DNA from 3 places in the Bradyrhizobium sp. CCBAU 11434 genome. Region 1 is predicted to be linked to each of the others. Evidence: predicted binding sites of a transcription regulator. Region 1 holds the regulator's gene; each other region holds the start of a gene.
The links. Region 1 encodes LexA, which represses DNA repair genes until DNA is damaged. Its sites were predicted from a motif close to TGTTCNNNNTGTGTTCNG; they were not measured.
Positions count from the first base shown of each region.

Region 2: XI06_RS35935 (ribonuclease T2) is a predicted target of LexA. The motif match lies at 3,762-3,779, and genes of this name have one in related genera.
Region 3: uvrA (excinuclease ABC subunit UvrA) is a predicted target of LexA. The motif match lies at 4,436-4,453, and genes of this name have one in related genera.

Region 1 covers NZ_LBJX01000093.1:28,767-35,227, reverse strand. Annotated here, with positions in the region: gene XI06_RS24010 (alpha-hydroxy acid oxidase) at 272-1,399, shown strand; gene XI06_RS24005 (HAD-IA family hydrolase) at 1,414-2,037, shown strand; gene XI06_RS24000 (hypothetical protein) at 2,179-2,394, shown strand; gene XI06_RS23995 (molybdopterin molybdotransferase MoeA) at 2,573-3,784, shown strand; gene lexA (transcriptional repressor LexA) at 3,961-4,662, shown strand; gene XI06_RS23985 (hypothetical protein) at 4,821-5,027, shown strand; gene XI06_RS23980 (hypothetical protein) at 5,219-5,653, shown strand; gene XI06_RS23975 (ComEC/Rec2 family competence protein) at 5,664-6,461, opposite strand, start outside.
Region 2 covers NZ_LBJX01000101.1:257,166-263,626, reverse strand. Annotated here, with positions in the region: gene uvrC (excinuclease ABC subunit UvrC) at 1-566, opposite strand, end outside; gene XI06_RS35950 (outer membrane protein) at 818-1,441, shown strand; gene XI06_RS35945 (cold-shock protein) at 1,529-1,744, opposite strand; gene XI06_RS35940 (23S rRNA (adenine(2030)-N(6))-methyltransferase RlmJ) at 1,998-2,858, opposite strand; gene XI06_RS35935 (ribonuclease T2) at 3,018-3,716, opposite strand; gene XI06_RS35930 (hypothetical protein) at 3,836-4,297, opposite strand; gene XI06_RS35925 (hypothetical protein) at 4,480-4,788, shown strand; gene XI06_RS35920 (DUF3617 domain-containing protein) at 4,859-5,389, shown strand; gene XI06_RS35915 (ATP-binding protein) at 5,435-6,461, opposite strand, start outside.
Region 3 covers NZ_LBJX01000093.1:141,308-147,768, forward strand. Annotated here, with positions in the region: gene XI06_RS24530 (hypothetical protein) at 1-140, opposite strand, end outside; gene XI06_RS24535 (RNA 2'-phosphotransferase) at 214-750, shown strand; gene XI06_RS24540 (DinB family protein) at 757-1,320, opposite strand; gene uvrA (excinuclease ABC subunit UvrA) at 1,366-4,341, opposite strand; gene XI06_RS24550 (outer membrane protein) at 4,621-5,295, opposite strand; gene XI06_RS24555 (outer membrane protein) at 5,532-6,296, opposite strand.

The DNA of each region.
Region 1 (6,461 bases):
GCTTGGCAGCCGCCATGCAAGTGGCGATCCAGCCCGGTTCTCACAATATCATTCTGGTTTCTTCAAGGCCGGCCTGCCACGCCGGCGGGTACGCGGCAAAAATCCCTTCGCCTGAACCTAAACATTTGGCAACGTTGGCAAGACCGCCCCCGCTCCCGGCGGGAATCAGTCGGCCGGACGGCGCCTCGCAGCTATGCGATTTTAGGATGGTTTTGGAGAGCCGGACGGGATAGGCGATTGAATAAGGCTTCAAATTCTCGGGAGGATAACAATGAACGAAGCACTCCGGCCGGAACGGAACGTCGAACTCGGCGCCAGCGACGAGCCGTTCCAGAACCTGCACGAATTCATCCGGAAGGCGCGTTCCAACCTCAACCAGAACGCCTGGGACTACATCGTCGGCGCCGCCGAGACCGAGACCACGATGCGCCGCAACCGCATGGCGCTCGACGAGATCGCGTTCCGCCCGCGTGTGCTGCGCGACGTCCGCCAGGTCAGCGGCTCGGTCGAGCAGTTCGGCCGCAAGATGCGGCTGCCTGTCGTGCTCGCCCCGGTCGGCGCGCTGGAGATCTTCGATCCCTTTGGCGCAGCCAGCGTCGCGCGCGCCGCCGGTACTTTTGGCGCATCGCACATGCTCAGCTCCGTCTCCGAGCCCGGCCTGGAAAAGACTGCCGAAGCCGCGCCCGATGCGCTGCGCATGTTCCAGCTCTACGTCCGTGGCGATGACGCATTCGTCGCCGAAATCGTCAGCCGTGCGCAAAAAGCCAATTATGCCGCTTTCTGCCTGACCGTCGACACCGCCCATTACAGCCGTCGTGAGCGCGACATCGCCAAACGCTACGTTCGCGAGAGCCGCCTGCGGGCCACCGGCGGCGATTACCAGAAGGGTCTGGAGTGGCGGACCGTGAAGATGATCAAGGACAAGTTCAAGATCCCGCTGATCATCAAGGGCATCGCAACTGCCGAGGACGCGCAGATCGCGGTCGATCACGGCGTCGAGTGGATCTATGTCTCCAACCATGGCGGCCGCCAGCTTGATCACGGCCGCGGTGCCATGCATGTGCTGCCGGAGATCGTCGACGCCGTGAAGGGCCGCGCCAAGATCATGGTCGATGGCGGCTTTTGCCGCGGCACCGATATCGTCAAGGCGATCGCGGCGGGCGCCGACCTCGTCGGCATCGGCCGGCTGCAATGCTGGGCGCTGGCGGCAGCCGGCGAGGCCGGCGTGACGCGGATGCTGGAACTGCTGGAGGACGAGGTGCTGCGCTGCCTCGGTCTGTTAGGTGCCACCTCCTTCGCCGAGGTCAACAAATCCTGCCTGCACCCGGCCACCGCAACCAACGCGCCGAGCGTGTTCAGCGCGTTCCCGCTGTTCGACCACGAACCCTATCGATACTGACCCGAAAGGCTGCAATGACCTCGCTCTGTCCCGGCAGCGCGGATGCGCTTCTGTTCGATCTCGGGCGCGTCGTGCTCGACATCGATTTCTCCAAGGCGATCGCCTGCTGGGCGGGACATGCCGGCTGCAAGCCCGAAGCCATCGTCGGGCGCTATGTGCGCGACGAGGCCTACCGCCTGCACGAGGTCGGCAGGATCAGCGACGAGGACTATTTCGCCTCGCTGCGCTCATCGCTCGGAATCTCCATTTCGGATGCCCAGTTCCTCGAGGGGTGGAACGCGATTTTCGCCGGCGAGATGCCCGGTATCGCGGACCTGCTCCCGCGCGCGGCAAAGCAGATGCCGGTCTACGCCTTCTCCAACACCAACCGGCCACACGTGGACTATTTCTCGAAGGAATATGCCGACGTGCTCCGCCATTTCCGCGAGCTGTACCTTTCGTCCAGCATCGGCCTGCGCAAACCGGATGCGGAAGCGTTCGACCATGTCGTCGCCGCGATGGGCGTGCCGGCCAGCCGGATCGTGTTCTTCGATGACCTTGCCGAGAACATCGAAGGCGCGCGCGCCCGCGGCCTGACCGCGGTCCATGTGACCTCACCCCACGACGTCGGCCTTGCGCTGAAGGCGCTGGGGATCTGATCCGGCGGCAAATTCCGGAACAATTTCGACCGGAAGCGAGGAACCAAAGCCCTTTGTGCAATTTTGTACAGAGTTCCGGGAACGAATGCCCGCTTCCGGACTCATGAGTCCGTTGGGAATTCTACGGACGGAAATATCATCGTGTTGGGCAAAACCTACCTCACCAAGCAGGCCTCCCTGCTGGTCAAATTCGCCAAGACTACCTCGGATTCCGAGCTTTCCGCCAAGCTGATGAGCAAGGCGGCCGACTTGAAGGCCCAAGCCGATCCTATGCCCGACAAGGATCAAGGCCCCAAGGCTCCCGACGTCGCTGAAGACGGAAACGCGGCAAGGGCAAATCCCATTACGCGGTCGTAACGCTGCGCGCAGGCTGCCTGTCCTCGTGTCGGTCTGCCGCGCCTTCCGGATCACGTCGCGGACACCAGCCCGGCCCGAAGCGTAAGCTTCGCGGCAATATACCCCCTTTTGCCTCGGCCTCTCCGCTCGGCTAAAACCTCGCCGACCGAGTCCTTCGATCTTGTTGCGGGAGTACGCCGTGGCCCTGATGCCGGTTTCCGATGCGCTTGCCGCCGTGCTCGCCGGTGCAGAGCCTTTGGCAGAGGAAATGATCGCACTGGATCAGGCGTTCCATCGCGTGCTCGCGCGCGACGTTGCCGCGCGGCGGACGCAGCCGCCCGAGGCCATGTCGGCGATGGATGGCTATGCCGTCCGCGCGGCCGATGCGGCGAAGGTTGATGCACAGCTCACGGTCATCGGCGAGGTCGCAGCCGGCCGCCCGTTTGCTGGAACAGTCGGCGCTGGCGATGCCGTACGGATCTTCACCGGCGGCGTCGTTCCCGCCGGCGCGGATGCGGTCGTGATCCAGGAGGACACCATCGCGGACGGCAAGCGCATCACGATCAAGGAAGCCGCCGTCACCGGGCGGCACATCCGCCCCGCCGGGATCGACTTCCGCGAGGGTGAGGTGCTCCTGCACAAGGGTACGCGCCTGACCGAGCGCGACCTTGCGCTCGCCGCCGGCATGAACCACCCGCAGCTTGCCGTCCGCCGCCGTCCGAAGGTCGCGATTCTCGCGACCGGCGACGAGCTGGTGATGCCGGGCTCGACGCCCGGCCACGGCCAGATCGTCTATTCCAACGGCTACGCCCTGCACGCCCTCGCCCGCAGCGAGGGGGCCGACACCATCGATCTCGGCGTTGCCGCCGACACGCTTGCCGCCACCACATCGGGCATCCGCCGCGCGCGCGAATCCGGTGCCGACATCCTGATCACGACCGGCGGAGCGTCTGTCGGCGACCACGATCTGGTGCAGCAGGCGCTGACGAACGAAGGTATCTCGATGGCGTTCTGGAAGATCGCGATGCGGCCGGGCAAGCCGATGATGAACGGGCAGCTCGGGCCGATGCGCGTGATCGGCCTGCCCGGCAATCCCGTGTCATCCTATGTCTGCGGCTTCCTGTTCCTGGTGCCGCTGATTCGCGCGATGTCGGGCCGTTCAGTGATTCATCATCGCCGCGAACGCGCCGTGCTCGGCCGCGACGTCAGCGCCAATGACCAGCGCGAGGATTATTTGCGTGCGCGTCTGGAGACGCGGGATGACGGCACGCTCGTCGCTCTTCCCGTCAATCACCAGGATTCCTCACTGCTTGCGAATCTCGCTGCGGCACAGGCACTTCTCGTGCGCGCCCCGTTCGCGCCGAAGGCCGAAGCCGGCACGCCTTGCGAGGTGTTGCGACTGCCCGCGTGAGCGCGTCGTTCGCAACCGTTCCGCGAGCTTTGCCGCGTTCACGGTAAATTAAGCAGTTGCGGAACATGTATCGAACATATAGTGTCCGTTCATGATTTGTTTCGAGCGTGTGGCGGCTTATTGCTGAATTCAGCGTCTCGGAATCGAACGACATCGTCAGGGGGATTTTGGTCGAGATGTTAACGCGCAAACAATACGAGCTCCTGCGGTTCATCAGCGAGCGATTGAAGGAGAGCGGCGTGCCGCCCTCCTTCGACGAGATGAAGGATGCGCTCGATCTGCGCTCGAAGTCGGGCATCCATCGCCTGATCACCGCGCTCGAGGAGCGCGGCTTCATCCGCCGCCTGCCCAACCGCGCCCGCGCAATCGAGGTGATCAAGCTGCCTGAGCTCCAGGCGGCCGCCGGAAGCCGCCGCGGCTTCACGCCGAGCGTCATCGAGGGCAATCTCGGCAAGGTGCGCACGACCTCGAGCCCGCCCGCCGACGAGGGCGAGCGTCCTGTCGCGGTTCCTGTAATGGGCCGGATCGCGGCCGGTACGCCGATAGAGGCCTTGCAGACGCGCAGCCACACCATCAGTGTCCCGCCCGACATGCTCGGCGCGGGCGAGCACTACGCGCTCGAAGTGCGCGGTGATTCCATGGTCGACGCCGGCATTCTCGATGGCGACATGGCGCTGATCCAGCGCAACGAGAGCTGCGACACCGGCGATATCGTGGTGGCCCTGATCGACGACGAGGAAGCGACGCTCAAGCGCTTCCGCCGCCGTGGCGCTTCAATCGCGCTCGAGCCGGCAAACGCCGCTTACGAGGTCCGGATCCTGCCGCCCAACCGGGTCAAGATCCAGGGCAAGCTGATCGGGCTGTACCGGAAATACTGAACTCGTCCCGCGCTCGCACCTGGCGAGCACGCCCTTAAGATTGGAGCGGACGATTGTCCGCTCCGGCTGGATAGTCCTTCAGGTTCTGCACAGATTATCCGGCCCCCTCTTCGGCGCTACATCCCCGGCACGCCACAACGAAGACCGAGGAGACCGCCATGCGCAAAATCATTCTGAGCACCGTCGCGATGGCGCTGATCGCGGCATCAGGGTCGCAGGCCATCGCTGCGCAGCCGCAGCATCGCGTTCGCAAGGCGCCACAGGCCACGACGAGTGAGCAATTCCGCAATGCCCGCAACGCCGTCAAGCAGCAGGCGCAGTCGGCCTGGCCGTATTCGGGCTGGTCGGCACCATCAGGACGCTGAGAGCGAAGTCTCCCGAATGCACAGGAGCAGGCTTTGTTCCTCATCGGCGCGGGAAAGATATTGTGATTGCAAGCCGCGGATCTGAGCCGCAGATTTGCCCCCAACATCGCATATGATTGCAAGCTTCCACTCTGATAGAGGCCTGCGCCTCAGAAGAGGCGCGGTGCTCTATCGCTGATGAGGAGCACCCGATGTGTGACTATAGCCTGCATGCCGTCGCGACGCGTCCCGCAGAAGTCGGCGAGACGATTGTCACGACAACCTTCCGCGGCACCTCGACGCGCGGCTTCGCCTCCGAAGCCGACATGTCGGTCGCGGTCTGCCTGCTGCCGGGAACGGAGCTCGCCTTCGCCGACAACGTCCGTTACGACAACAGGTGGATCTGGACGCGCACCATCAATTCGCGCGTCGGCAAGTTCGGCAAGGTCGATCCGCACATTCCCGATCGTCATCACGACGCGATCGAATTTCCCGATGGCAAATATGTGCTGGTGACCCAACTCGTCGAAGGCCAGCGCGCAACCGTGCTGCAGCTGCCGGTGACCCAGCCGTTCGGTGAGCGCGAGCATAAGCCGCAAGTGATTTCCGATATCAGTCCGACGCCTCCGCGCCTGCCGATCGGTTGAACCATCGGTTCTAATCCTCGGCCTGAAGGTCGGCCTCCGACGGTGTTGCGTCCTTGAAGCGCGGAGCTGCCGACCGCGGCACGAGGGTCAGTTCGAAATCGCCATCGCCGGCCGCCGCCGGCGACCAGGGGCGGTTTGCGCCCCTCGCCCTCACCGACTGAATCGCAAAACCGTCGCCGCGGGGTGTCAGCGCCAGCGCACCCTGGCTCACCAGACGCGGCCGGTCGACCACCATCGCGGTACAATCCGGCGGCGCGGGCCTTGCGGTCACCACCAGTGCCGCGCGGCTGCAATCATCGGCCAGCGCGTCGATGCGCAGCGCCAGGGCGATCATGCGGCCGTCAGCAAGCGGCGTCACGCAGCCGGCGTCGTCACACGACACGCCGTCACCGAGCGAGCCACTCGCCGCATCGCGCGGATCAGCGTCAGCCGCGAGCCACTCCTTCAGCAGGAAATTGTCCTTCTTCGTCCTGATCAGATGCAGCTGCCCGTCCCTGCCTCGCACCGCGACGTTCTGACCGTCACCGGCGATGAGAATGTCGGGTTGCCTGATGGAAAGACCCCAGATGGTCGCCGCCACCAGCACGAATGCTCCCGACCATCGCAGCGGCGTGCGCAGCAGACCCATCAGGACCAGGCCCAAGCTCGCAACGATCAGCGGCGCCGTGCCGAAGGCCGCGACGTGGCCGACCGCGCCCGGTAACGCAGCGACCCAGCGCGTGACCAAAATCATCCAGTCGATGCCGATCCCCATCAACCACCAGAACACTCCGTCCAGCCCGAAGGGAGCCGCGAGCAATCCCAATAG
Region 2 (6,461 bases), on a different contig from region 1:
GTCTGCGCGCCGCGATGCTTGAGAATTTGCGGAGCCCAATGGTCGCCGGTGATCAGGATATAGGGAAACGATTTGTCGTCGCGCAGCTGCACGTTGAAGCGCGGCCGCAGTTGCTTGATCAGATTGGCTTCCAGCAGCAGCGCCTCGGTCTCGGTCGTGGTCGAGACGATCTCCACGGTCACCGTGGCCGCGATCATGCGCAGGATGCGCGCCGGCAGCGGCGCGCTCTGGCGCGCATAGTTTGAGAGGCGCTTTTTGACGTTCTTGGCCTTGCCGACATAGAGCACGTCGGCGTTCGCACTGAGCATGCGATAGACGCCGGGCGAGGTGGGTGCCAGCCGGACGGCGCGCTCGATCGCCTCGTGACCTGACGCCAGCGGCTCTTCGCCGATCGCGCCGCTTTCCTCGAGAATATCGGGCAGCCGCGCATCGTCCTCATCGTCGCCACCGCTGGTGGCGGGATCGAGGTCCGGCGGCGCCGTCTCCTGGGGTGGGGCGTCGGTCGCGGCTTGCCGCGATTTGCGCGCGCGTGCGTCGCCCGGCTTGTCGGAGGAATCGTGAACCATGGTGCGAATTTAGGCGCTGGGAGGGCCGATTTGAAGTTCCGGCCGTGCCGCACGCACAGGATGGCGCGTGCAGTCCCCGGTAACGCTTCCTTAAGTCTGTTAACAGCGCGGTAACGGGTCTTAACAGCCCTTTAACTTAAAACTCTCGATAAATCTTACGCGAAAAAGTGGTGGTTCCGTAACCAAGCGGTTTGGCCTGGCGCGGCGGTGCGGGCATCGCACCGGTTACGGCAGTTGCGTTGGAGTGTGGAATGAAGAGGCTCGTTGTAGGCGCAGCCGCGTTGGTTGCAGCCGCCTGGACGGCTTCGGCAGGGGCCGCCGATCTCAATTACGGGCAGCGTGCGCCCTATACGGTCAATCAGCCGCTCAATGCCTATAGCTGGGCCGGCCCGTATATCGGCGCCAATCTCGGCTACGAATGGGGCTCGGTGAGCAACAATCCCGCAAAGCCCTCCGGCTTCGTCGGCGGCGCGCAGGCGGGCTACAATTTCCAGAACGGCCCGTGGGTGTTCGGCGTCGAGGGCGACATCCAGGCCGCGGGTGCCGATGACACCTTTGCGCCGTGGAAGTTTTCCAATCCCTGGTTCGGCACGCTGCGCGGCCGCGCCGGCTATGCCTTCAGCAACGTTCTGGTCTACGGCACCGCCGGCCTCTCCTTCGGTGAGCTGCGCGCGCAGACTTTCGGCTGGACGGAGTCGCACACGACGGCGGGCTGGACCGCCGGCGTCGGCGCGGAAGTCGGCCTTGCGCCGAACTGGAGCGCGAAGCTCGAATATCTCTACATCGACCTATCGTCGAGTCAGTTCGCGATTACAGGCGTCTCAAATGGCTATAGCGCCAGCGTTGTGCGCGCAGGCGTGAATTATCACTTCTGATAGCGAAATAAGAAAATACCGGACTGAAGCCTCCCGGCCGCTCGCGGCCGGGACTTTTTTTGCGTCAGTTTTTTTGGGGCAGGTCCGCTACGATAGGATCACGAGATTGACCGCCTTCGGCCCCTTCCCCTTCTTGTCCGGTTCGACTTCGAACGTGATACGCTGTCCTTCGGCAAGGTCCTTCAGTCCCGCCCGCTCCACTGCTGTGATGTGAACGAAGACATCGCGACCGCCATCGTCCGGCTTGATGAAGCCATAGCCGCGCTCGCCGTTGAAGAACTTGACCGTTCCCGTATTGGCCATCGGGAAACTCCCCCTCATTGCTCCTCCGTCGCAACGCAGACGCGCGCCGCGACATGACCGGGCGTTACGAAGCCCGGGAGAGCTGGCCATCCTTAGGCGGACCCATCGGTCCGACCGGGATCTTTCTTAGGCCTTCACTCCGCCGCAACCATTCGCGGAAGCGGAACGTAAAGCCAGTCACGGAAACAGCATAATACGGTTCTTTGCAGATTGACTACCGCTCCTGCATATTTTTCCCAAGAATGCCGGAGTGTTACGGGCGCGGTATCTCCAATCGGAATCTGGCAGCCCCACCTTGGCCGAGCGGCATTTCCAGCTCGGGCAGGATCGTCTTGAGCTCGCCTTGCAGCGTGTAGGGCGGATTGACGATCAGAAGTCCGGCCGAGGTGAGGGCCGCACCATCAAGCTGCGGCGCGACGCTGAATTCGAGGCGAAGACATTTTCCCGGAGTCTTTGCTGCCGCTGCGGTGCGTGCCACGAGCTGCGCCAGCGCGTCGGTGGCGCGCCTGGATTTGGCAGGGTACCAGATTACATAGATACCGGTCGGCCATTTCGCGAAGGCGGTGGAGAAGGCCTCGCCCAGACTTTCGAACTCGTCTTTCGCCTCGAAGGGCGGGTCGATCAGCACGAGTCCGCGCCGCTCCTTCGGCGGCACGAAAGCCGGCAGCGCCATCCAGCCGTCGAGATCGACCACGCGCGCCTGTTCGTCGCGCCGCAGCACATCGATCAGCGCCTTGCGCGCCTTCGGCTCCAGCTCGCAGGCCACGAGCCGGTCCTGCGGCCGCATCAGGCCACGGGCGATCAGGGGCGAGCCCGGATAAGCCTTGAGCTCGCCCTTCGGATTGAAGGCGCGCACGATGTCCAGATAGGGCTTGGTCAGCGCCACTGTCTCGTTTGAGAGGCGCGCCTGCAGCAGTCGCGCGATCCCGGTCAGCCACTCGCCGCTGCGGCGCGCCTCGTCGCTGTCGAGATCATAGAGGCCAGCACCCGCATGGGTGTCGATGACCCGGAAGGCGGCCGGCTTGTCCTGCAAATAAGTGAGGATGCGCGCCAGCACGATGTGCTTGATGACATCGGCGAAGTTGCCGGCGTGAAAGGCGTGGCGGTAGTTCATGAGATTAGGACTACGTTGTTCTGGCGCGATCCTAACCCCTTGTCATTGCGAGCGCAGCGAAGCAATCCAGAATCCAACCGCGGCGGCAGTCTGGATTGCTTCGCGGAGCCTGTCATCGGACCGCGCTACACGCGGACCCGGTGGCTCGCGATGACGGAACTAACCGCCCCTGATTGGCGGCATGGTCACCTGGTCGCGGCGACAGCTGTGGCGTTCGAGCTCCTCGCAGGCGCGGAATTGCAGGTCCTTGCTGAGGCAGATGCGAACCTCGGAGAGCCTCGTCCGGTTGCAGGTGACCGAGACGGCTGCGTTGCTCAGGCCCGGATTGGCCTTGATGAAGGCTTCTTCGACCTCGCCAGGCGCGACGGTCTTGGCCTGCGACAGGTCAAGATATTCGACCGGAATCTTGATCACGGCGCGGGCTTTGCGGATCGTCTCGAAATAGTTGCGGCCGTCGAGCCCGGAGCAGGTGCCATGCTTGTCCCACTCGTTGAAGATCAGGCCTGGCGCCGGCATCAAATCCAGCATCGAGGAGACGATGTTACGGTTCAGCCGCGGTGACGGCCGCTGGCAATATTCTGGAAAGCCGCTCTCATATTGCGGCCACAGCCCGTGCACCACAAAGGAATAGGGCCGTCCCTCGCACTGGATGTTCGAACGCCCGCCACTGCGACCGCGCTCGGCCGCTTCCTCGCAGAACGACGGCGACCACGACAATGATAGCACATAGAAGTCGAATTCGCCGGGCGCGTTCTGCCGCTTGTCCTGCGCGTTGGCGCCGCCGCCCAGCGAGATCAGCCCGGCAAAGGTCAGCGAGATCACGAGACGGGAGATCGATTGCAATCTAAAATGAAACATGGAGACGCCTCTCAACTAGACTGTGCAATCAGCCTAGCAGCCATCAAGAACATTTCAAGAACAAATTTCGAGCGACCGACGCGCAGGTCGCTGGATCGGCCCGAATCAGGCGCTTCGACTCAGGGCTTTGCGGCGCGGCAGGACGGATTGTAGGCCCAGTTGCGGTCGAGCCCGACCACACACCATTCGACGCCCTGGCCGTAGCCGGCAAAGCCGCCATCCTCGATGATCGAGAAGTGCACCCGGCGCATCTTGCCGTCAGTGAGCATGGCCTCGCCGGTGCAGTAGCGGCGCGGAATGTTGTCCGATGCCCAGGGGCGGAAGGCGGTCTCGTGAACGTTTGCGAAGCCCGTGATCTGCAGCGGCGAATTCCAGAACGAGCTTTCCTTCTCCCAGAACTGGGTCGAGATCGTCGGCAGTGCCTTGTCGCATTCGGCGACATTGCCGTCGTAACGCGGCCCGCTCAGCCAGAAGTTCAGCTCCAGCGGATTGGCCGCCTTGGCCTCACCGAGCGACAGCGCCCCGAACACGAGGCCGAGAACGGCGGCAAAGCGGAGCGATTTCGGGGAGGGGGCGCGCATGGGCAATCCAGACAGCATGATCTGTGAGGACCGGACGGTGCCGCGAAGGGCGGGGGAGGTCAAGTGCAGCGCGGCAACACTTGGCCAGGAGTTGATCACAACGTCGCTGCCGACAGGCCTTCCGTTCTTTTCACCGCTGCGCGGGCACCGTAAACTGGTGCCAACCAATCGGAGTGACGGGAATGCGAATCATTGCGGCCGCGGGCCTTCTTGCCAGCCTGGTTTTTGTCTCGGGTATGATGGCGAGCCAGTCGGCGCGCGCCGACCTCCTGCCGGTGCCGCCGTTCAAGGGCAACGACACCGGCGGCATCATCGCCTATTCGATGGCGACGCAGGTCGATGCGCGCCAGGTCGCGGTCGATCACTGCGCGCGCTACGGCAAGGTGGTGAAATTCCTCGCGGTGCAGGCCTATGAGGGCGGCTACATCTCGTTCTCCTGCCGCTGGGTGCCCTATGGCGCCGCCGACCGGCCGATCCGCACGCTCTATTGAGGCATTTCGGAACGCCGACAAGGTCACGCCAAAGAAAAAGCTAGGCCATTTCAGCCCGGGAGTCTCTCGCATGACGCGCAAGCTCGCTTTGCTCGGATCAGCCGTTTGCCTCGCGGTGTCGGCGAGTGGTGCCTTTGCCGACGATCTGCCGGTGCGCAAGGCCGGTCTCTGGGAAATGAAGATGGTCAGATCAGGCTCTGCGATGCCGGAGATGACCATGCAGCATTGCACCGATGAGGCCGTCGACAAGGAGATGAACAACAACGTCTCGCCGATGGCCAAGCAGGTCTGCTCCAAGCAGGACATCAAGAAGACGGCCACCGGCTATGTCAGCGATTCCGAATGCAGCGTCGCCGGCATGTCCACGACCTCGCATGCCGAGATCACCGGGGATTTCAATTCGGCCTACACCGTGAAGACTTCGTCGCATGCCCAGGGCGGCGTCGCCGGTACTGCCGGGCGCGACACCACCATGACGCTGGAAGCGAAATGGCTCGGCGCCTGCAAGCCCGACCAGAAGCCCGGCGACATCGTGATGCCCGGCGGCTTCAAGATGAACGTGCGCGACGTCGACAAGTTGAAGGCGCTGCTGCCGAAGTGAGTTCGCTTCACCCTCTCCCACAAGGGGGGAAGGAAAGGAACCCTCCTACACCGGTATTCTCACGCTCGCGCGTAACCCACCCATCGGACTGTCACCCAGCGTGATGTCGCCACCATGGGAGCGGGCAATGTCGCGGGCGATCGCGAGCCCGAGGCCCGTGCCGCCTTCGTCCTGGTTGCGGGCGTTGTCCAGGCGGAGGAATGGCTTGAACACTTCTTCGCGCAAATGGGTGGGAATGCCGGGGCCGTCGTCGTCGACCGTGACGGTCAGATAGCGATGATCGCGCTGGCCGGAAATGGCGATGGCCTTGCCGTAGCGCGCGGCATTGGTGACGAGGTTGGCGAGGCATCGCTTGAACGAGGCCGGCTTCACCGTCACCACGGGCAGCCCAGTGAATGTCACGGTCGCAGTGTGACCGTGGCGTTCGGCGTCGCTGCGCAATTCCTCGAGCGCCTGCGCCATGTCGGTCGGTTGCGACTGCTCGCCGGAATCGCCGCGGGCAAAGGCGAGGTAATCCTCCAGCATCATCGACATCTCGTCGACGTCCCTGCGCATGCCCTCGAGTTCGGGACTGTCGCCGATCAGCTCCAGTTCGAGCTTGAAGCGGGTCAGGATCGTGCGCAGATCGTGGCTGACGCCGGCGAGCATCGCTGTGCGCTGCTCCATCGCGCGTTCGATGCGCGACTTCATCTCGAGGAAGGCGCCCGCCGCGCGTCGCACCTCGCGCGCACCGCGCGGCCTGAAGTTCGGCGCGTCGCGGCCCTTGCCGAAACTTTCCGCGGCGTCCGCAAGCCGCAGGATCGGCTTGATCTGGTTGCGCAGGAACAGCACTGACACGATCAGCAGGATCGAGGACGTGCCGACCATCCAGAACAGGAAGATCTCCGAGTTCGAGGCATAGGCCGCGCTGCGCTGTGCGAACACGCGCATCACGGCATCGTCGAGCTGGATGCGGATCTCGACGAGGTTGGAACGGCCGACCGTGTCGATCCAGAACGAGCGTCCGATCTTTTGGCCGAGTTGCACCGACAACGTTTGGTCGAGCAGCGAGAAGAACGGCTTGGGTCCCGGT
Region 3 (6,461 bases), 110 kb from region 1:
GCCAGCACGGCTTCCTCACCGCCCTTGTCAGTGCCGATGATATGTGGGCAAAGCTCGCGATGTCGGCCCTCATAGACACAGGTCACCTGCTGCTGGGCGAGGATGGCGTTGCGGAAGAGTTGGTAGGTTCGGCTGGGCATCGCTACCTCCAGATCGCCTCATCTGGCATTGTCGCACGCTTGAGTGTAGAGGTGCGCGACTGGAAGGAAAACCATGCCGATCAGTGACACCCAGCTCAGCAAATTTCTGAGCCTAGTCCTGCGCCACCAGCCGGAAGCGATCGGGTTGGTGCTGGATTCGCAGGGATGGGCCGGTACCGACGACCTGATCGCCAAGGCAAATGCCGCTGGCACAGAGTTTGGTCGCGACGATCTGCTGCGTGTCGTCGCAGAGAGCGACAAGAAGCGTTTCTCACTGTCCGCCGATGCACATCGCATTCGCGCTGCACAAGGCCATTCCGTCTCGGTTGAACTTGGCCTGGCGGCGCAGGAGCCGCCGTCGGTCCTGTATCACGGAACGGCAACCCGGTTCGTCGAAGCCATCCTGTCCGAGGGCCTGAAGCCGCAGGCGCGCCAGCAGGTGCATCTGTCCTCCGACGAGGCCACGGCGGAGCGTGTCGGTCAGCGCCACGGCAAGCCGCATATATTCAAGGTTGATGCCGACGGCATGCATGCCAAGGGATTCAAGTTCTTTCGCGCGGACAATGGCGTGTGGCTGACCGACCATGTGCCGCCCGAGTTTCTGGCGTAGCTGACGTCAGGGTTTCCAGATGGTCCCCTCGGTCCAGCCGAGTTCGGCAAACTCGGCGGCCCGAAGCGGAGCTTCTCCCTCGGCAAAGAACTCATCGAGCTGAGGCGGCGCGACTGAGGTTTCGGACAGCATGGCATGGGCCTGCCCGCGGTGATGGATCTGATGCTGGAACAGATGCATCAGCAGCCGGTCGCGGCGCTCGGTCTGGACGTGCGTGTCGCGGTTGATCCGGACAAGGCCGGCCAGAAGCTCTGATGTCAGCGCATCGCAGATGGCAAGCAGGCGCTTGTCCATGGCAGCCTGGGCCGACTTCAGCGCGGCAAGCGAGGGGTACGGCACCTCGTTCGCCCAGGCGCGCGGCCCGAGCCAACCACCTTCGAGCGCATCGATGTAGAAGAGGTCGATGACGTAGATGTGGTTCAGCGTGCGTTGGATGCTCGGGAAGAAGCCGGCCCGCGCGGCTTCAAACTCGGCCTGGCTGAGGCGGGCGCAGGCGGTGAGCAGGCGATGGTTCGCCCACGCATTGTTGTAGGCGAACGACCGATAGGTCTGCACGAGTCCTGAGGACACAACTATTCTCCGTGGACCGATCTGTCGGCGGACTACGGCCGCAATCTACTCCGCCGCCTCGCTCGTGCTCCGCCGCTTCGGTTTCCGCGCCTTCTTCAGCACCGGCTCCAAAAACTTGCCCGTGTAGCTCCGCTGCGCCTTGACGATATCCTCGGGCGGGCCCCAGGCGACGATCTCGCCGCCGCCGTCGCCGCCTTCGGGGCCAAGGTCGATGACCCAGTCTGCGGTCTTGATGACTTCGAGATTGTGCTCGATGACGACAACTGTGTTGCCCTGAGCGACCAGCTCGTGCAGCACTTCCAGCAGTTTCTTGACGTCGTGGAAGTGCAGGCCGGTGGTCGGCTCGTCCAGGATGTAGAGCGTGCGGCCGGTGGCGCGCTTGGACAGCTCCTTCGCCAGCTTGACGCGTTGGGCCTCGCCGCCTGACAGCGTCGTCGCTTGCTGGCCGACATGGATGTAGTCGAGACCGACGCGGTGCAGGGTCTGGAACGTTTCGCGCACGCGCGGGACCGCCTTGAAGAACTCGGCGGCTTCCTCGACGGTCATGTCGAGCACGTCGGCGATGGACTTGCCCTTGAACAGGACCTCGAGCGTCTCGCGGTTGTAGCGCTTGCCCTTGCAGACGTCGCAGGTGACGTAGACGTCGGGCAGGAAGTGCATCTCGATCTTGATGACGCCGTCGCCCTGGCAGGCCTCGCAGCGGCCGCCCTTGACGTTGAAGGAGAAGCGGCCAGGCTCGTAGCCACGCGCCTTGGCTTCGGGGAGCCCAGCAAACCATTCGCGGATCGGCGTGAAGGCGCCGGTGTAGGTCGCGGGGTTCGAGCGCGGGGTGCGCCCGATCGGCGACTGGTCGATGTCGATGATCTTGTCGATATGCTCGAGGCCCTCGATGCGATCGTGAGGCGCTGCGCCTTCGCTGGCGCCGTTGAGCTTGCGCGCGATCGCCTTGTAGAGCGTATCGATCAGCAGCGTCGACTTGCCGCCGCCGGACACGCCTGTCACGGCGGTGAACAGGCCGAGCGGAATTTCGGCGGTGACGTTCTTGAGGTTATTGCCGCGCGCGTTCACCACCTTGATGGTGCGGCGATGGTTCGGCGGGCGCCGCTCCGGCACCTCGACCTCGAGCTCGCCGGTCAGATATTTTCCGGTGAGCGATTTCGGATTGCGCATGATCTCGTCGGGCGTGCCTTCGGCAACGATGTTGCCGCCATGCATGCCGGCGCCGGGACCGATGTCGAGCACGTAGTCGGCGAGGCGGATGGCGTCCTCGTCATGCTCGACCACGACCACGGTGTTGCCGAGGTCGCGCAGCCGCTTGAGCGTATCGAGCAGCCGCGCGTTGTCGCGCTGGTGCAGGCCGATCGAGGGCTCGTCCAGCACGTAGAGCACGCCCGTCAGGCCCGAGCCGATCTGCGAGGCCAGGCGGATGCGCTGGCTCTCGCCGCCGGATAGCGTGCCGGAGGAGCGGGAGAGGGTGAGATAGTTGAGGCCGACGTCGAGCAGGAAGGTCAGGCGCTCACGGATTTCCTTCAAGATTCGGCCGGCGATCTCGTTCTGCTGCGCGTTCAGCGTCTTAGGCACGGTCTCGAACCAGGCACCGGCGCCTTTCACGGACAGCTCGGAGATCTCGCCGATATGCTTGCCGCCGACCTTGACGCAGAGCGCTTCGGGCTTGAGCCGGAAACCGTTGCAGGCGCCGCAGGGTACGTCATGGAAATACTTTGCCAGCTCTTCGCGCGCCCACTCGCTTTCGGTCTCGCGGTAGCGGCGGTTGATGTTGGTGATGACGCCTTCGAACGGCTTCTTGGTGTCGTAGGAGCGGACGCCGTCCTCATAGGAGAACTTGATCTCGTCCTCGCCGGAGCCATGCAGGATCGCGTTCTGGGTCTTCTTCGGCAGATCCTTCCACTTGGTGGTCAGCGTGAACTTGTAGTGCTTGCCGAGCGCGGTCAGCGTCTGCACGTAATAGGGCGACGATGATTTGGCCCAGGGAGCGATCGCGCCCTTGCCGATCGCGAGCTCCTTGTCGGGGATGACGAGGTCCTCGTCGACATGCTGCTCGACGCCGAGGCCGCCGCAGGCCGGGCACGCGCCATAGGGGTTGTTGAACGAAAATAGACGCGGCTCGATCTCGGGGATGGTGAAGCCGGAGACGGGGCAGGCGAATTTTTCCGAGAACAGGATGCGCTCGGGTCCGCTCTTGTCGTGGATCTTTGCGGTCTTCTTTTTCTCTTCGACCGGCGCCGCCGCCGGGCTGTCGGCGAACTCGACGACAGCGAGGCCCTCGGCGAGCTTCAGCGCGGTCTCAAAGCTTTCGGCGAGGCGCTGGCCGATATCGGCACGCACCACGATGCGGTCGACGACGACGTCGATGTCGTGCGGGAATTTCTTGTCCAGCGTCGGCGCTTCCGCGAGCTCGTAGAACGTGCCGTCGATCTTGACGCGCTGGAAGCCCTTCTTGAGCCATTCGGCGAGCTCTTTCCGATACTCGCCCTTGCGCCCGCGCACGACGGGCGCGAGCAGATAGAGGCGGGTGCCCTCGGGCAGCGCCAGCACGCGGTCGACCATCTGCGAGACGGTCTGGCTCTCGATCGGCAGGCCCGTGGCCGGCGAATAGGGCACGCCGACGCGCGCCCAGAGCAGGCGCATGTAGTCGTAGATCTCGGTGACCGTGCCGACGGTCGAGCGAGGATTCTTCGAGGTCGTCTTCTGCTCGATCGAGATCGCCGGCGACAGGCCGTCGATCTGGTCGACGTCAGGCTTCTGCATCATCTCCAGGAACTGGCGCGCATAGGCCGACAGCGATTCGACGTAGCGGCGCTGGCCCTCGGCGTAGATGGTGTCGAAGGCGAGCGAGGATTTGCCGGAGCCTGATAGCCCGGTGAACACCACGAGCTTGTCGCGGGGAATCTCGACGTCGATGTTCTTGAGGTTGTGCTCGCGCGCGCCGCGGATCGTAATTGCGCGCAGGCTGGAGCCCGCGTTCTGCTGTTGGCGCTTCGCCTTGATCACTTCATCCATCCGATTTGCCCTCAAGGAATCCAAAAGCGCGCGATCGCGCCAACGTGCAGGCGCGCTTCGCCCGGAACCGGGATCGGCGCCAATGGGGTTGTGAGCGAACGTAGGAAGAACGAAGGCGGATTTCCAGTGGGACTTGCGAATCGTCAACGGATTGTTGGGTCGCTGGCGGGACTTGGCAGCAGCGCCGGGCAATCGAGGCCGACGGGACAAACAAAAAGGCCGGCGCGAGGCCGGCCTTTCGTGACGATCTGACGTCGGTCGCGAAGATCAGTACTGAACTCAGTACTTGGCAACGACCGGGCCATTGAAGTGGTAGTTCACGCCGAGCTGCACGGTGTGCAGGTTGAGCGTGCCGGTCGGCAGGGCGCCCGAGAAATAGGTCTCGCCGCCGAGGCTGCGATACAGGTACTCACCCTTGACCGACCACTGCGGAGCGATGAAGGCCTCGACGCCGGCGCCGACGGTCCAGCCCGAGTGGAACTGGCTGTCGGAGATGCTCACACCGAGCGCGGAGAGGGTGATCTTGTTGTCGATCCAGGCGTAACCACCGGTGCCGTAGAACAGCACGTTGTTGACGGCGTAGCCGATGCGGCCGCGCACGGTGCCGAGCGCGTCGGTCTTCGAGTTCGCGGTCACGACACCGAAACCGGGAACGGTGGCCGCAGCGGAGGCGCTGACGTCAGCCCAGGAGCCATCGGCCTCGATACCGAACACGACGTTACCGGTCTGCCAGTTGTAGCCGGCGGTGCCGCCGACGAAGCCGCCCTGCATCCGCGGGCTGTTCGCATCTTCCCAGGCGCCGCCGCCGACGAGACCGAGGTAGAAGCCGGTCCAGTTGTAGACCGAGGCCATCGCCACGGGAGCCTTGGTGTAGGGGCGCGCCGCCAGGTCGGCAGCCGAAGCGGCGCCAGTGAGGGCGATCAGAGCGGCCGAAGCCAACAAAACCTTCTTCATTTTCAACTTATCCCAGTCCCAGTTTCTGTTGTTGCCTTCCGCAAGATCGGAAGGGCATCGGACGTTCCGGTCCAACTGATGACGTGCTTACACCACCAAAGCTGCAAGTTGTGTCTCTCAAAAGCCACAACAAATACAAAATGTAACGATCGCTGACCTATGGTTCCCGCTCGGGAACAGAAAAACAAAAGGCCGGCGCGAGGCCGGCCTTTTATTCTCGAACGATTCCAGGTGGATCAGTACTTCGCGATGACAGGGCCGCCCCAACGATAATTGACCCGGACGAGACCCATGTCGACATTCTGGCCGATTCGGTCGGTCTGGAATGCAGTGCCACCGGGCGCATTGAGCGTCAGAGTTCTGCTCCCCAGGAAGATGTGGTCGTACTCGAAGCCCACCGACCAGTTCGGCGCAAAGCCGAACTCGACGCCGGCGCCGACCGTGCCGCCCCAGCGGTTGTCGCTGGTCGAGGCGAGCAGGGTGCCGGCTCCGGCGAGTCCGGGCGCGGTGTAGATATTGAACTTGTCGGCGATCACGGCACCGCCGCCCTTCACGTAAAACAGCACGTTGTTCCAGGCGTAGCCGACTTGGCCCGTGATCAAGCCAAAGGCGTCGATCTTCGAGCGGTTGCGCTGGGTCAGGATGAGCGTGCTGACATTGTCACCGGCGAAGTCGGCCCAGTTGCCCTGACCTTCGAGGCCGAACACCCAGTTGGCGGACTGCCAGCGGTAGCCGACCTGGCCACCGACCGTGCCGCCGGTCGCATTGTGGCAACCCTCGCCAAGCAGCGCGCCGGTGGTCGGCGCGACGAAGTCCCAGCACTTGTGGCTCGATCCGCCACCGCCGTTGATGCCGATGTAGAAGCCGCTCCAGTCATAGATGGTGGCGATCATTGGCGCCGGCGCCTTGGTGTAGGGACGCGCCGCAAGATCGGCTGCACTCGCCGGTGCAGACAGGCCCAAAGCAACAATACCGATTGTACTGAACAGAATTTTCTTCATTGCGGTCTCCCCAGTGTCGTCCGCTCCAGTTGTCCCCTGAAGCGGTCAATCAGGCGCGACGCCCATTCGAACCAATTCCGACTCAACGGTAGTCCAATCGGGCGGCAGAGTCCGTCTCTGGAATGCAACAGTCGTCAGGCAATTGATCTGGCCTAACCTAATGAA